3 regions of the Roseateles sp. GW821-FHT09H10 genome follow, and region 1 is predicted to be linked to each of the others. Evidence: predicted binding sites of a transcription regulator. Region 1 holds the regulator's gene; each other region holds the start of a gene.
What was found. The regulator FliA, encoded in region 1, starts transcription of late flagellar genes. The targets are predictions, from matches to a motif close to CTAAAGTTTNNNNNNNNNNNGCCGNTA.
Positions count from the first base shown of each region.

Region 1 (4,938 bases):
GCGCCGCCGCCAGGCCGAGATGACCGGCCAGCCTGATCCGGTCGCCGCTGCAGCCCAGCGCATTGCACCGCCGCCGACCCAGCCGGCCGCGACCTCGCTGGACGCCGCCCGCGCCCGCCGCGAGCAGCGTGCCACCGAAGCCATGGCCGCCCTGGCACCCAAGCGCGCCGCGCCGCCGCCCACCGTGCCCCAAGCCAAAGCCCAGGCGCGCCCCATGCCGCCGGTGCTGCGCGACGAGATCCGCATCCCGACCGCCACTGCCCAACGCGCCGTGCCGCAGCTGAGCGACATCGGCAGCAGCGTCGCCATGGAACCCATGCCCCTGCCGGGCCAGCCCACCGCCACCCAGCGCAGCCAGATGGACATGGCCTCCGAGCTGCGCCAGATGCGCGGCCTCATCGAGGAGCGCTTCTCCTCGCTGGCCTTCATGGAAAAGCTGCAGCGCCAGCCGGTGCAGGCCCGCCTGACGCAGAAGCTGCTGGAGCTGGGCTTCTCGCCCGCCCTGGTGCGTAAGCTGGCCGAGAGCTGCCCGTCCGACTTCCGCGGCACCGAAGTGGCCGACGAGACCGCCTGGGCCGCCCATGTGCTGTCGCGCAACCTGCAGACCGACGAGGCCGCCCCGGCCATCGAGGACCGCGGTGGCGTGTTCGCGCTGATCGGCTCCACCGGCGTCGGCAAGACCACGACGACCGCCAAGCTGGCCGCCCATTTCGCCACCAAGTTCGGCGCCAGCCAGCTCGGCCTGATCACGCTGGATGCCTACCGCATCGGCGCCCACGAACAGCTGCGCGCCTATGGCCGCATCCTCGGCGTGCCCGTGCACACCGCCCACGACCGCGCTTCGCTGGATGACCTGCTGGACCTGCTGTCCAGCAAGAAGCTGGTCCTCATCGACACCGCCGGCATGGCCCAGCGCGACAGCCGCACGCAAGAGCTGCTGGAGATGCTGGCCCACCCCAGCATCAAGAAGCTGCTCGTCATCAACGCAGCCCAGCAGGGCGAGACGATTGAAGACGTCGTCACCGCCTGGAAGGGCGCCGCCTGCGAAGGCGTGGTGCTCAGCAAGATCGATGAAGCCGTCAAGCTGGCCCCGGCCCTGGACACCCTGATCCGCCACAAGCTCAAGGTGCTGGGCGTCGCCAACGGCCAGCGCGTACCGGAAGACTGGCACCGCCTGCCCAGCGCCGCCCTGGTGCAGCGCGCGCTCAAGGGTGCCGCTTCCGGCGCCTGGCGCATGGACAACACGGATGTCAACCTCATCTTCGCCGGCGCGCCGCTGACCGAAGGCATGAGGGCCATCCACTGATGACCATCGTGCAAGACCAAGCCCACACCCTGCGGCGCCTCTTTGCCGCCTCCAAGACCCGCTTCGTGCCGGTCGTCAGCAACCCGCGCGTCATGGGCGCCGGGGCCCTGCTGGAGGGGCTGTGCGCCGCTTTCGCTGAATTGAACCTGCAGACCCTGGTCGTCGACGCCGGCGAGCACTCGCCCAAGCCTTCGGAACTGGCGGGTGTGGACCTGTCCAACTGCATCGAGCGCCTGTCGCCCAAGGTGTCCTACCTGGCCGCCCGCGGCCTGCCGCTGCGCCACATCAATGCCCATGGATCGGCCGCCTCCTTCCTGGAAGCCGTGGCCGACGCCGCGCCGGAGGCCGACGTCATCCTGCTGCATGCGCCGGCGGCCGAACTGGCCCGCGTCGTCGCCCTGCGCGAGGTGCGCCCGCTGTTGCTGGCCGACACCGAGCCCGCCAGCGTGACGGAAGCCTATGCCGGCATGAAATGGCTCACACAACGGGCTGGGCTGATGGTCTACAGTCTGCTCATGGCCTGCCACCCTCAGCTGCGCGTGGCCACCCGCATCGCGCAACAGCTTCATTCCTGCGCCGACGGCTTCCTCGGCGCGGTACTGCGCGACTGGGCCTGCCTGGACCCCCGAGCCTCCCAGAACGTACCGCTCACGCCCGAGCTGCGCCATCTCGCCCGCGAGCTGCTGCTTGCGGCCCCCCCGGGAGCGGCCGTCGATGCCGCCTCCGACGCGACCCCGCTGCGCCCGGCGCGCACGGCGTCTTCCCCCTTCATCGCAGCGCATTGATCTCGCCGGAGACCACGATGTACACGCCCAAAGGCCGCCTCGACAACAGCTCGCTGATCAAGCAGTACAGCCCGCTGGTCCGACGCCTGGCGCATCAGATGATCGCCAAGCTGCCGGCCAACGTGGAGGTGGACGACCTGATCCAGGTCGGCCTGATCGGCCTGACCGACGCGCTGTCCCGCTTCGATGCCGAGCAGGGCGTGCAGTTCGAGACCTTTGCCACCCAGCGCATCCGCGGCGCCATGCTCGACGAGCTGCGCGGCGGCGACTGGATGAGCCGCGGCACGCGCCGCCAGCAGCGCGAGATCGAAGTCGCCGTGCACAAGGTCGAGCAGCGCCTCGGCCGCGCGCCGCGCGAGGACGAGATCGCCGCCGAAATGGGCTTGCCGCTGGCCGAATACCAGGAGCTGCTCGGCAAGGTGCGGGGCACCCAGCTGGTCTATCTGGAAGACATGTCGGGCGACGACGGCGACAACGACTATCTCGACCGCCATGTGGCCGACGAGAACAGCAATCCCGTCGCCCAGCTGCAGGACCACCGCATGCGCGAGGCCCTGGTGGCCGCCATCAAGAACCTGCCCGAGCGCGAGCAGTATGTGATGAGCATGTACTACGAGCACGACATGAATCTCAAGGAGATCGCGGCCGTGCTCAAGGTCACGGAGTCCCGTGTCTGCCAGTTGCACAGTCAGTCGATTGCAAGGTTGCGCGTTAAGCTGCGTGACTGGTAATCCACGGGGCCACTCCTTGCCGAGCCCCGGCCAATAGAGCGGGGACAAACGCATGTTCAAGTGGCCCAAGGGCGGAGGATCCACCCCCGCCATCGCTCGCGACGAGCCCGATCGTCGCGATGACAGTGCAGCGTTGAACGTCGTCAAGCGACTCGCCCGCTCCATTTCCACCGTCGGCAAGGACGCCGCCGAAGTGCGCGGCGCCCTCGAAGACACCCAGCGCATCGTGCAGGCCCAGAGCCAGGCCATGCAGGCCCTGGCCCAGCAGCTCAACCAGATCGGCCAGGCCCAGAACGCCATCGCTACCGCCACCGCCCAGAGCGCGGCGGCCGTGCAGCGTGCCCGCGGGGCCTTGGGCGTCGTCGGCGGCGAGGTGGTCGGCATGGCGTCGACGCTGGCCCAGGTGTCGGATGCCGCCGCCGAGATCACCAAGATTTCCCTGCAGACCCGGCTGGTCGCCTTCAACGCTGCCGTCGAGGCCAAGCATGCCGGCGATGCCGGCCGCGGCTTCGCCGTCGTCGCCGAAGCCGTCAAGGCGCTGGCGGGTCAGGTCGAGGGTTCGTCCAAGGCCATCGTCAGCGCCATCGCCAGCCTGCAGGAGCGCATCGACCGCTTCAGCGCCGAGCTGACCGAGAACGCGGCCAAGCCCAGCCAGATCCACGCCGCCTTCCATGAGGTCGAGCAGGACGTGCAGCGCATCTCCGTTTCGGCTGGCGAAAGCGGCCAGCAGATGAGCCTGCTCAACGAGCGCGCGCATGAACTGGAGCGCGAGGTGTCCGAGGCCTCGCATGGCCTCAAGGTGGCCTTCGACGGCAGCGACCGCTTCCTGCGCATGTCCGAGGAGCTCGTCGAGCAGATCGCCGAGAGCGGCGTCGAGGTCGACGACATGCCCTTCATCCGCACGGCCCAGCAGGCGGCCGACGAGATCGCCGGCCTGCTCGAGGATGCGCTCAAGAGCGGCCAGATCAGCGAGGCCGACCTCTTCGACCAGAGCTATCGCCCCATGGAAGGCACGCTGCCCCAGCAGCACACGACGCGCTTCTGCCAGCTGACCGACCGCCTCTTCCCGGCTGTGCAGGAAAAGACCCTGGGTTTCAGCGACAAGATCGTCTTCTGCATCGCGGCCGATCGCAACGGCTATATCGCGACGCACAACCGCAAGTATTGCCAGCCGCAGCGTCAGGGCGACACGGTCTGGAATACGGCCAACAGCCGCTACCGCCGCATCTTCAATGACCGCACCGGCCTGGCCTCGGCGCGCAACACCCGGCCCTTCCTGCTGCAGACCTATCGCCGCGACATGGGCGGCGGCCGTTTCGTCGTGCTGAAGGAAGCCGCGGCGCCCATCACGGTCAACGGCAAGCACTGGGGCGGCCTGCGCCTGGCGTTCAATTTCTGAACTGAATTTGGGCCGGCTCGGCGAGGTGGAGTCGGACACAAGCAGTCCCTGCGGACTGCTTGTGCCTACGGAACGCCATGGGCCTCTGGCTCATGGCAGGCCCAGCGCTCGGCCCAAATACGCCGTTCAACTCGCGGCTTAGTTCTTCACTGATTGCCGGATTTCCTGGTTCAGCAGTTCCAGCCAGGCGTCGGCCTGCGGATGGTTCTTGCTGATGGCCATATAGGTCGTCTTCAGCTCCAGCGGCGGCGCCTGCCAGCGCACGCCCGTCACCTGGTCGCGCCCGAGCATGTGCTCGAAGCTGGCACGCTCCGAGAACACCGCCTCCACGCGGCCCAGCTTCAGCATCTGCAGGGCCGGGTGCATGTCCACGACCGGGTTGAGCTGGTAGCGGCCGTCGGCCAGGTCGGGCGGCAGGTAGGAGCCGCGCTGGAAGGCCACACGCGCATCGGGCGCCAGCGCCGCGGCGCCTGCGCGCACGAAGAAGCCGAGCTGCATGCGCGCCACCGGCTGCGTGTAGCGGAACAGCGCGTCGCGCTCCTCGTTGCGCCACAGCGTCAGCAGCATGCATTCGCCGTTGCGCGCCATCGCATAGGCGCGCGCCCAGGGCGTCCTGATGACCTGCACGCCCAGGCCGCCGGCGGCGAAGGCGCGTTTGGCCAGGGCGCCGAGGCTGCCACCGTCGGGCAGGTCGGCGCTGACATAGGGCGGAAAGTC
Region 1 covers NZ_JBWKOB010000001.1:678,852-683,789, forward strand. Annotated here, with positions in the region: gene flhF (flagellar biosynthesis GTPase FlhF) at 1-1,306, shown strand, start outside; gene AC07OY_RS03020 (MinD/ParA family ATP-binding protein) at 1,306-2,091, shown strand; gene AC07OY_RS03025 (RNA polymerase sigma factor FliA) at 2,109-2,822, shown strand; gene AC07OY_RS03030 (methyl-accepting chemotaxis protein) at 2,875-4,221, shown strand; gene AC07OY_RS03035 (substrate-binding periplasmic protein) at 4,360-4,938, opposite strand, start outside.

Region 2 (4,938 bases), 980 kb from region 1:
TCCCGACCCGCCTCTGGGGCACCTGGCTGATCTATGCCGCCGTCGTGCTGACCATCTGGTCCATGGTCTATTACCTGCAGAAGGCGCTGCCGGAGATCCGCGCCAAGGCGCGCTGAACCTTGGGCCCGGCTTACGCCGGACACCGAGTTGTATCGGGACTTTTCCCGCCCTGACCACCACCGGACGCGCGTCTAGAATCCGCTTCCCCGCGCGCGCCTTGGCCGCCAGCAGTCGGCTTTCACAGGCCGCGCAGTGCGCGGGATCGACATCTGCATCGCAGTCCTGCAGCCGTCACGGCGCAGGGCTCAACAGTCCGCTGAATTGTCATGAGGGGGCACGAGTGAACAAGTCCGAATTGATCGAGCACATCGCCAAGCAGGCCGACATCTCCAAGGCTGCAGCAGGCCGCGCGCTCGAAGCCGTGATCGGCGGCGTCAAGACGACGCTGAAGAAGAACGGCACCGTCTCGCTGGTGGGCTTCGGCACCTTCAGCATCACCAAGCGCGCTGCGCGCGCCGGCCGCAACCCGCGCACCGGCGACACCATCAAGATCAAGTCGGCCAAGGTGCCCAAGTTCAAACCCGGCAAGGCGCTCAAAGACGCCGTGAACTGAACCTTCAACCGGTCCCGGTTTTTCCGGGCGCTTAGCTCAGTTGGTAGAGCACCTCCCTTACACGGAGATTGTCGGCGGTTCGAGCCCGTCAGCGCCCACCACCCGCCCCCAAGGCGGCGTTGTCGTCTCGCATTTAGAATGCGGCTCCCTCGAAGGCGAACCTCGGTTCGCCTTCGTCGCGTTTGATCCTCAAGGCTCCTCGAGATGTTTGAATTCGTCCGCCAGCACAACCGCCTGTTCCAGTTCCTGTTGATGCTGTTGATCCTGCCGTCCTTCGCCCTGGTGGGCATGCAGGGCTACACCAGCATGATGGGTGGCGCCAATGCCGCCGTGGCCAGCGTCGATGGCCGCAAGATCACCCAGGCCGAATGGGAGGTGGCGCAGCGCGAGCAGGCCGACCTGATCCGCCGCCAGAACCCGTCGGTGGATCCCAAGCTGCTGGACACGCCGGAAGTGAAGCAGCAGGCCCTCGAGAGGCTGGTCGGCGAACGCACGCTGCAGGCCGCGGCCAACCACCAGCACTTCACCGTCAGCGATGAGCGCCTGGCCGCCCTGTTCCAGCGCGATCCGCAATTCGCCTTCCTGCGCAACCCCGACGGCACGATCAACAAGGCCATCCTGGCCGCCCAGGGCATGAACTCGGCCATCTTCGTGGAGAAGCTGCGCCAGGACCTGTCCCTGCGCCAGGTCACGTCGGGCGTCGAATCGTCCAGTCTCGCCGCCGCCGCCAACGCCAAGCTGGCCTTTGACTCGCTGCTGCAGCAGCGCGAGGTGCAGCTGCAGCGCTTCGACATCAAGGATTTCGCGGCCAAGATCAATCCCAGCGATGCGGACGTCGAGGCCTTCTACAAGGAACCGGCCAACGCTGCGAAGTTCCAGCTGCCCGAGTCGGCCCAGATCCAGTACGTCGTGCTGGACCTGGAAGCGCTGAAGAAGGACGTCAAGTTCAGCGAAGACGACCTGCAGAACTACTACAAGGAAAACGCTGCCCGCTACGGCGTGCCCGAGGAGCGTCGCGCCAGCCACATCCTCATCAAGGTGGAGCGCAGCGCGCCCGCCGACGAGCGCGCCAAGGCCAAGGCCAAGGCGGAGGAGATCCTGGCCCAGGTGCGCAAGAACCCCGGCGAGTTCGCGGCCCTGGCCAAGAAGAACTCCCAGGACGAGGGTTCGGGCGCCAATGGCGGCGATCTCGACTTCTTCAGCCGTGGCGCCATGGTCAAGGAGTTCGATGCTGCCGTCTATGCGATGAAGCAGGGCGAGATCAGCAACCTGGTCGAGACCGATTTCGGCTATCACATCATCCAGCTGACCGGCACCCGCGGCGGCGACAAGAAGCCTTTCGAGGCGGTGCGCGCCGAAGTCGAGAACGAAGTGCGCAAGCAACTGGCCCAGCGCCGCTATTCCGAAGCGGCCGAGCAGTTCGGCAACCTGGTCTACGAGCAGTCCGACAGCCTGCAGCCGGCCGCCGACAAGCTCAAGCTGCAGGTCCAGACCGCCACCGTGCAGCGCAAGGCCCAGCCGGGCGTGGCCGGTCCGCTGGCCTCGGCCAAGCTGCTGGAAGCCGTCTTTGGCAACGATGCGCTGCGCAACAAGCGCAACACCGAAGCCGTCGATACCGGTCCCAGCCAGCTGGTGTCGGCCCGCATCGTCCAGCACAACCCGGCCCGCGTGCCGGCGCTGGCCGACGTCAAGGACAAGGTGCGCGCCCAGCTCGTGCAGAAGCTCGCCACCGAGCAGGCCAAGAAGGCCGGTGAAGCCCGTCTGGCCGCGCTGAAGGCCAACCCGGCCGATGTCGCCGGCCTGGACGCCGCCGTCACCGTGTCGCGCGCCGTGCCGCAGAACCTCACCCGTGCTCAGCTCGAGGCCATCCTCGGCGCCGACGCCGCCAAGCTGCCAGCCGCTGTCGGCGTGGCTGCCGACGACGGCGGCTATGTCGTGGTTCGCATCAACCAACTGAAGCCGCGCGACGCCGCCGTCATCGACGACAAGCGTGCCGCCCAGCAATACGCCGCGGCCTGGGCCCGCGCCGAAGGCCAGGCCTATCTGGCTGCGCTGAAGTCCCAGTACAAGGCCGGCATTTCCGCGGCCGCGCCGGCCTCGGCTGCCAGCGCCCCCTGATTTTTGGGTTATACTTTTTGGCTCTGCGGTGGCTGTAGCTCAGTTGGTAGAGTCCAGGATTGTGATTCCTGTCGTCGTGGGTTCGAGTCCCATCAGCCACCCCAAATAAAAGCAAAGACCTGGAAGCGAAAGCCTCCAGGTCTTTTTGTTTTCCGCCCCTCGCGGGGCTGCCAGTTCAGGCGGCTCAGGCGTAGACGTTCAGGTTTCGGCCCACCGAGCCATCGGTGGCCAGCGCAGGCTGTTGAGGCAGCGAACTGATCAGGGCGATGGCACCCTGTTCCTGCACGTCGAGGGCCTTGCGCAGCACCAGCAGGTTCACCGCATCGGCGGTTTCGCCTTGGGCCTGGCTGGTTGCGGTGCGCACGCTGGGGGAATTGGCAATGTCCATATCGCGGCTATCGGCAGAACCGATGGGAACTTGAGGCCTCGGGATGGCGCTTCAGTCGCGGAATGAAAAAAGGACCTGGAAGCGAGCCTCCCGGTCCTTTTGCTGGCGGCGCGAGCCTGTCCTCAGCGCATCGTGTAGCCACGCCCGTCCATGCAGGCCTCGACGGCGCGCTGGAAGACGCTGGCGTCGGACATGGCGGCCTGCTGCGTCGTCGCCCAGCGGTTGCAGTCGCGGCTGTCGCCTTCCAGCTGCGCGCTGCTCTGGCCGTTGCGCGGATAGATGATGGGCACGGCACGCGAAGGCGGCGGCGCCGGTTGCGTGTAGACCGGCTGCGGCTGGACATACACGGGCTGGGGCGGCGGCGGAGGCGGCACATAGACCACTTCGCGTTCGCGGTCGGCATGGTGGGCCATCGCGATGAGGGGCAGGGCGACTGCCAGGCCGACCGCAAGGCCAACGCCCGAGCCACGATGGTGGTGGTGATGGTGGTGGTGGCCGTAGTGGCGGGGGCCGGCGCTTGCCAGGCCTTGTGCGGCCACCAGGGCGGTGGCGACGAGGACGCGGGTCAGGGTGTTCACGGCGGGCTCGCTCGAGTGGGATTCGGCGAACTTAACGCGGCCACGCCGCTTCGGTGCACTGCGGCTGCCCGCAATTTGCAACACACCGTAGCAAATGGGCGTCAACCGACGTAGCCGAGGGGCAGGGCGGTCGTCAGCTTGAGTTCTTCCATGGCGAAGCTGGAGCTGACATCGTGGAGCTGGGTGCCGGCGATCAGCCGCTTGTAGACGCGGTCGTAGGCCGCGATGTCGGGCACGACGACGCGCAGCAGATAGTCCACGTCGCCGCTCATGCGATAGAACTCGACGACCTCCGGAATGGCCTGCACCGTGGCCTTGAAGGTCTCGAACCAGTCCTGGGAGTGGATGCTGGTGCGCACCGAGACGAAGACGGTGACGCCGACATTGACCTTCTGTGCATCCAGCAGCGCCACCTGGCGGGTGATGACGCCAGCCTCCTTCAGGCGCTGGATGCGCCGCCAGCAGGGGGTCGTCGACAGGCCGACCTGCTGCGCGATCTCCGCCGTCTGCAACTCGGCGTTCTGTTGAAGGATTTCCAGAATGCGGATGTCTATGGAATCCATTTTCATGAAATGGATGATACGCAGCATTGCATGCTCTACCGCGGCAGCGGCAAGCCGGCTTGCGCAACCCATTTCCGCCCCGGGCTGGCAACAATAGCCGCCAGCGCCCCTCACCGCCGCGGCGGTCCAGCATCATGGAAATCTATCTCGACGCCAACGCCACCACGCCCGTTCTGCCCCAGGCCCGCGAGGCCGCCATGGCGGCGATGGCCGAGGACTTCGGCAATCCCAGCAGCATCCACAGCACCGGCCTGAAGGCGAGGGCGCTGATGGACGGTGTGCGGGCCCGGGCGCGGCGCGTACTGGGGGCGGGCACGGGCAAGCTGCTCTTCCTCAGCGGCGCCACCGAAGGCATCCAGACGGCCGTGCTGTCGGCCCTCAGCGCGCTGCGCGACGCGCCCGGCCGGCCCGAACTGCTGCTCTATGGCGCCACCGAGCACAAGGCCGTGCCCGAGGCCATCAAGCACTGGAATGCGCTGCTGGGCCTGAACCTGCAGGTGCTGGCCATCCCCGTCGGCGGCGACGGCCGCCATGACCTCGCCTGGCTGCGCGAGCATGCGCCGCGCGCTGGCCTGGTCTGCACGATGGCGGCCAACAACGAGACCGGTGTCATCAGCGACCTCGACGGCATCGAGGAGGCGCTGGCCGGCAGCCCGGCGCTGTGGATGGTGGACGGCG
Region 2 covers NZ_JBWKOB010000001.1:1,660,168-1,665,105, forward strand. Annotated here, with positions in the region: gene pgsA (CDP-diacylglycerol--glycerol-3-phosphate 3-phosphatidyltransferase) at 1-116, shown strand, start outside; gene AC07OY_RS07780 (HU family DNA-binding protein) at 341-613, shown strand; tRNA gene AC07OY_RS07785 (tRNA-Val) at 639-714, shown strand; gene AC07OY_RS07790 (SurA N-terminal domain-containing protein) at 818-2,731, shown strand; tRNA gene AC07OY_RS07795 (tRNA-His) at 2,760-2,835, shown strand; gene AC07OY_RS07800 (YjfB family protein) at 2,916-3,119, opposite strand; gene AC07OY_RS07805 (hypothetical protein) at 3,242-3,697, opposite strand; gene AC07OY_RS07810 (Lrp/AsnC family transcriptional regulator) at 3,799-4,260, opposite strand; gene AC07OY_RS07815 (aminotransferase class V-fold PLP-dependent enzyme) at 4,395-4,938, shown strand, end outside.
Region 2: a site for FliA is predicted at 3,128-3,154, ahead of AC07OY_RS07800 (YjfB family protein). Genes of this name have one in related genera too.

Region 3 (4,938 bases), on a different contig from region 1:
CCAGGGCGGCCATGTCGGCGGCTTCCAGGCCCTTGACCTGGCTGGTCGTCAGCGCGCCGATCTGGGCGGTCGTCAGGCTGGCCACCACGTCGGAGGCCAGGGACTGGATCTGGTCGGAGGACAGGCCGCGCAGGGCGGCCGTCGTGACCGAGCGCAGGTCGGCCGACTCCATCTTGGACAGCTGATCGGTCGTCAGCGAACCGAACTGGCTGGAGGACAGGGTCGCGAACTGGGCCGTGCCCAGGGCGTTCAGGTTGTCCGTGGTCAGGTTGCTGAGCTGGGTCGTCGTCAGCGCCTGGACCTGGGCCGTGGACAGCTTGTTGAACTGGTCGGACGCCAGGCTGTTCAGGTCGTCGGTGTTCAGGGTGCTGACCTGGGCCGTGGTCAGCGAATTGACCTGGCCGGAGGTCAGGCCGCGCAGCTGGTCGGAGGTCAGGCCGTCGAGCTGGGTGCTGGACAGGGCGCGCAGGGCGGCCGTCGTCAGCGACTTCATGTCGGCCGCTTCGATGGCCGACAGCTGGTCGGTGGAGAGGGCCTGGGCCTGGGCCGAGCTCAGGGCCGCGACCTGGGCGGTGCCCAGGGCCGTCATGTCGCCGGCCTCCAGGCCCTTGACCTGGGCGGTCGTCAGCGCGGCGATCTGGCCGGTGCTCAGCGAGCCGACCTCATCGGAAGTCAGCGACTGGATCTGGTCGGAAGACAGGCCGCGCAGGGCCGTCGTCGTGACGGCGCGCAGGTCGGCGGTTTCCAGGGCCGACAGCTGATCAGTGGTCAGCGCGCTGAACTGGGCCGAGGACAGGGTCGCGAACTGGGCCGAGCCCATGGCGTTCAGGCTGTCCGTCGTCAGGTGGCTGAGCTGGCTGGCCGTCAGCGCCTGGACCTGGGCGGTCGAGAGCTTGTTGAACTGGTCGGACGAGAGGCTGTTCAGGTCGTCCGTGTTCAGCGTGCTGACCTGGGCGGTGGTCAGCGAGTTGATCTGGCCGGAAGTCAGGCCGCGCAGCTGGTCGCTGGTCAGGGCGTCGAGCTGGGTGCTGGACAGGGCGCGCAGGGCGCCCGTCGTCAGCGAGCGCATGTCGCCGGCCTCGATGGCCGACAGCTGGTCGGTGTTCAGCGACTGGGCCTGGGCCGAGCTCAGCACGGCGATCTGGGCCGTGTCCATGGCGGCCATGTCGGCGGCTTCCAGGCCCTGGATCTGGGCCGTCAGCAGGGCGCCGATCTGGGCCGTGCTCAGGCTGGCGACCTCGTCGGAGCTCAGCGACTGGATCTGGTCGGAGCTCAGGCCGCGCAGGGCGGTCGTCGTGATGGCGCGCAGGTCCGCCGTCTCCATCTTGGGCAGCTGGTCGGTGGTCAGCGAGGCGACCTGGCTGGACGACAGCGACGCGAACTGGGCCGAGCCCATGGCGTTCAGGCTGTCCGTCGTCAGGTGGCTGAGCTGGGAAGCCGTCAGCGACTGGACCTGGGCGGTGGTGAGCTTGTTGACCTGGTCGGTGCCCAGGCTGTTGAGGTCATCGGTGTTCAGCGTGCTGACCTGGGCCGTCGTCATGGCCATGATCTGGCTGGACGAGAGGCCGCGCAGCTGGTCGCTGGTCAGGCCGTCGAGCTGGGTGCTGGTCAGGGCGCGCAGGGCGCCCGTCGTCAGGAAGCGGACGTCCGACGCCTCCATGGCCGACAGCTGGTCGGTCGACAGGCCCTTGGCCTGGGCCGACGTCAGGGCGCCGACCTGGGCGGTGGTCAGGGCCACCATGTCGGCGGCATTCAGGCCGCGCAGCTGGGCGGTGCTGAGCTGTTGGATCTGGCCGGTGCTGAAGGCCTGGACCTGCTCGGTCGTGAAGGCACCGATCTGGTCGGAGTTGAAGCCGCCGATGGAGGCCGTCGAGATGGCGCGCAGATCCTCGGTCTGGAAGGCCCGCAGCTGGTCGCTGCTCAAGACAGAAAGGCCGCTGGATGTGATCACAGCGGCCTGGATGGTGGTCAGGGCAATCAGCTGGTCGGTGCTGAAGGCAGCCCAGTCCTCGGTCGTGAAATCCCGGATCGACGTGGTCGTCAGGCCGGGGATCTTCGAAACCGGAATGAAGGGGACGATGCTTGCCATGGTTTTCTACCTGCTGTTCTGACGGCCGCTGCCTCGGGAAAGGGCAGGGCTTGCAACCCAGGGAGAACCAGCCGTCGCGCGCAGGCCAGTCGTATCCCTAGATTTCAAGTGCTTCGATCGGTTATCGGGTCACCCTGGCTTGACTTGAGGAACAAAGTCTCAAATCGGCCCGGATGGCCCAAAAACGGGCCTGCCAACCGCGGCCCGAACACTCAGACCGGGGGTGGTCTACCCAGTAATCGCCATGCTAGTAAGGACTTAGCGAAGTCACTCGCCGATAAGGACGGGCTTTCGGTGGCAGTTCACGCACCGCCCGTTTGCTTTCACGGAGCTGTCTGCGTCGCGCTCAGTCCGTTACAAAAATGGGCTGAAACCAGGGTCCGGCAGGCCGTCGCATCCCGCGACAGCAAGGCCCTGACGATGGCCCGGTGCTCCTCCAAAGACTCCGCCAGCCGTCCCTCCCGGAACAGCGAATGGTGGCGGTTGAGCTTCATCAGCCGGCGCAGGTCGCCGACGATCTGCAGCCTCCAGCGGTTGCCGTCGATCTCCAGCACGCGCAGATGGAAGCGTTCGTTGGCGGCGAAGAAGGCGTCGCGGTCGGGCAGGGCTTCCTCCAGGTCGCGATGCAGGCCGCCGAGTTCCTGCAGCTCGGCGTCGCTGGCCCGGACGGCGACTTCGGCCGCGGCGTCACTTTCTAGAAGGGACAGCAGTTGATAGGCTTCCCTGACGTCCCGCTCGCTCATCTCGGTCACATAGGCGCCGCGGCGCAGCTTCATCGTCACCAGGCCTTCGGCGGCCAACACCTTTAGGGCCTCGCGCATGGGCGTGCGGCTGATGCCCAGTTCCGCGCAGAGCTTCAGTTCATCGATCCAGGCCCCCGGCTCCAGTTCCCGTGCCAGGATCTGCTGGCGCAGCCGGTCGGCCACCTGCTCATATAGAGCAGAGGCGGCGAGCGGAGCGTGGTCGAGGGAACCGGCAGCGGGCATGGGGCCGAGTGTAGCGATTCTGAATTCATAATTATGAATAACGACCCGGCTATGATGCCGGCCCAGTTACAGGAGAGTTTCGATGTCGGACGCCAGCCGCACCGGGGGCACCCCGGAGTTCAATGCCGCCACGCTGGAGCAGTGGAACAAGGCCGCCGCCAAGTCGGCCCCCGGCGGCGACGTCAGCGCGCTCAACTGGGTCACGCCCGAGGGCCTGACCGTCAAGCCGCTCTATACCTCCGCCGACACCGCCGGCCTGCCGCATGCCGACACGTTGCCCGGCTTCGAGCCCTTCTTGCGTGGCCCGCAGGCGACGATGTACGCCGCCCGGCCCTGGACCATCCGCCAGTACGCCGGCTTCTCGACCGCCGAGGAGAGCAATGCCTTCTACCGCAAGGCCCTGGCCGCCGGCGGACAGGGCGTGTCGGTCGCCTTCGACCTGGCCACCCACCGCGGCTATGACAGCGACCACCCGCGCGTGACCGGCGACGTCGGCAAGGCCGGCGTGGCCATCGATTCGGTGGAGGACATGAAGATCCTGTTCGACGGCATCCCGCTGGACAAGGTGTCGGTCTCCATGACCATGAACGGCGCCGTGCTGCCGGTGCTGGCCGGCTATGTGGTGGCGGCGGAAGAGCAGGGCGTCAGCCAGGACAAGCTGGCCGGGACCATCCAGAACGACATCCTCAAGGAGTTCATGGTCCGCAACACCTATATCTACCCGCCCGAGCCGTCGATGCGCATCGTCGGCGACATCATCGAATACACGGCGCGGGAGATGCCCAAGTTCAATTCCATCTCCATCTCCGGCTATCACATGCAGGAGGCGGGCGCCAACCAGGCGCTGGAACTGGCCTTCACGCTGGCCGACGGCCAGGAGTATGTGAAGACGGCCATGGCCAAGGGCCTGAGCGTGGACGACTTCGCGCCGCGCCTGTCCTTCTTCTGGGCCATCGGGATGAACTTCTATCTCGAGATCGCCAAGATGCGTGCCGCCCGGCTCTTGTGGTGCCGCATCATGAAGGGCTTCGGCGCGACCGCGCCTAAGAGCCTGATGCTGCGCACCCACTGCCAGACCTCGGGATGGAGCCTGACCGCCCAGGACCCGTACAACAACGTGGTGCGCACCACCATCGAAGCCATGGCCGCCGTGTTCGGCGGCACGCAGAGCCTGCATACCAACTCGCTGGACGAGGCCATCGCCCTGCCCACCGAGTTCAGCAGCCGCATCGCGCGCAACACCCAGCTCATCATCCAGGAAGAGACCCACATCACCAGCGTCGTCGACCCCTGGGCCGGCAGCTACATGATGGAAAAGCTCACCCAGGACATGGCCGACAAGGCCTGGGAGATCATCGAGGAAGTGAATGCCCAGGGCGGCATGATCAAGTCGGTGGACTCGGGCTGGGCCAAGCTGAAGATCGAGGCGAGTGCCGCCGAAAAGCAGGCCCGCATCGACTCCGGCCAGGACGTCATCGTCGGCGTCAACAAATACAAGCTGGCCAAGGAAGACCCCATCGACATCCTGGACGTCGACAACGTGAAGGTGCGTGACGGCCAGATCGAGCGGCTCAAGCGCATCAAGGCCACGCGTGACACGGCTGCCGTCCAGGCCGCACTGGCGGCGTTGACCCAGGCCGCCGAGACCGGCGAAGGCAATCTGCTGGACCTCGCCATCAAGGCCGTGCGCCTGCGTGCCACGGTGGGCGAGGTGTCCGACGCGCTGGAGGCCGTCTTCGGCCGCCACCGTGCCGACACGCACAAGGTCAGCGGCGTCTATGCGGCCGCCTACGACTCGGCCGAGGGCTGGGCCAAGCTGCAGGGCGAGATCGCCGCCTTCGGCGACGAACAGGGCCGCCGCCC
Region 3 covers NZ_JBWKOB010000005.1:187,008-191,945, reverse strand. Annotated here, with positions in the region: gene AC07OY_RS22125 (SPM autocatalytic domain-containing protein) at 1-2,089, opposite strand, end outside; gene AC07OY_RS22120 (GntR family transcriptional regulator) at 2,413-3,075, opposite strand; gene scpA (methylmalonyl-CoA mutase) at 3,158-4,938, shown strand, end outside.
Region 3: a site for FliA is predicted at 2,212-2,238, ahead of AC07OY_RS22125 (SPM autocatalytic domain-containing protein). Genes of this name have one in related genera too.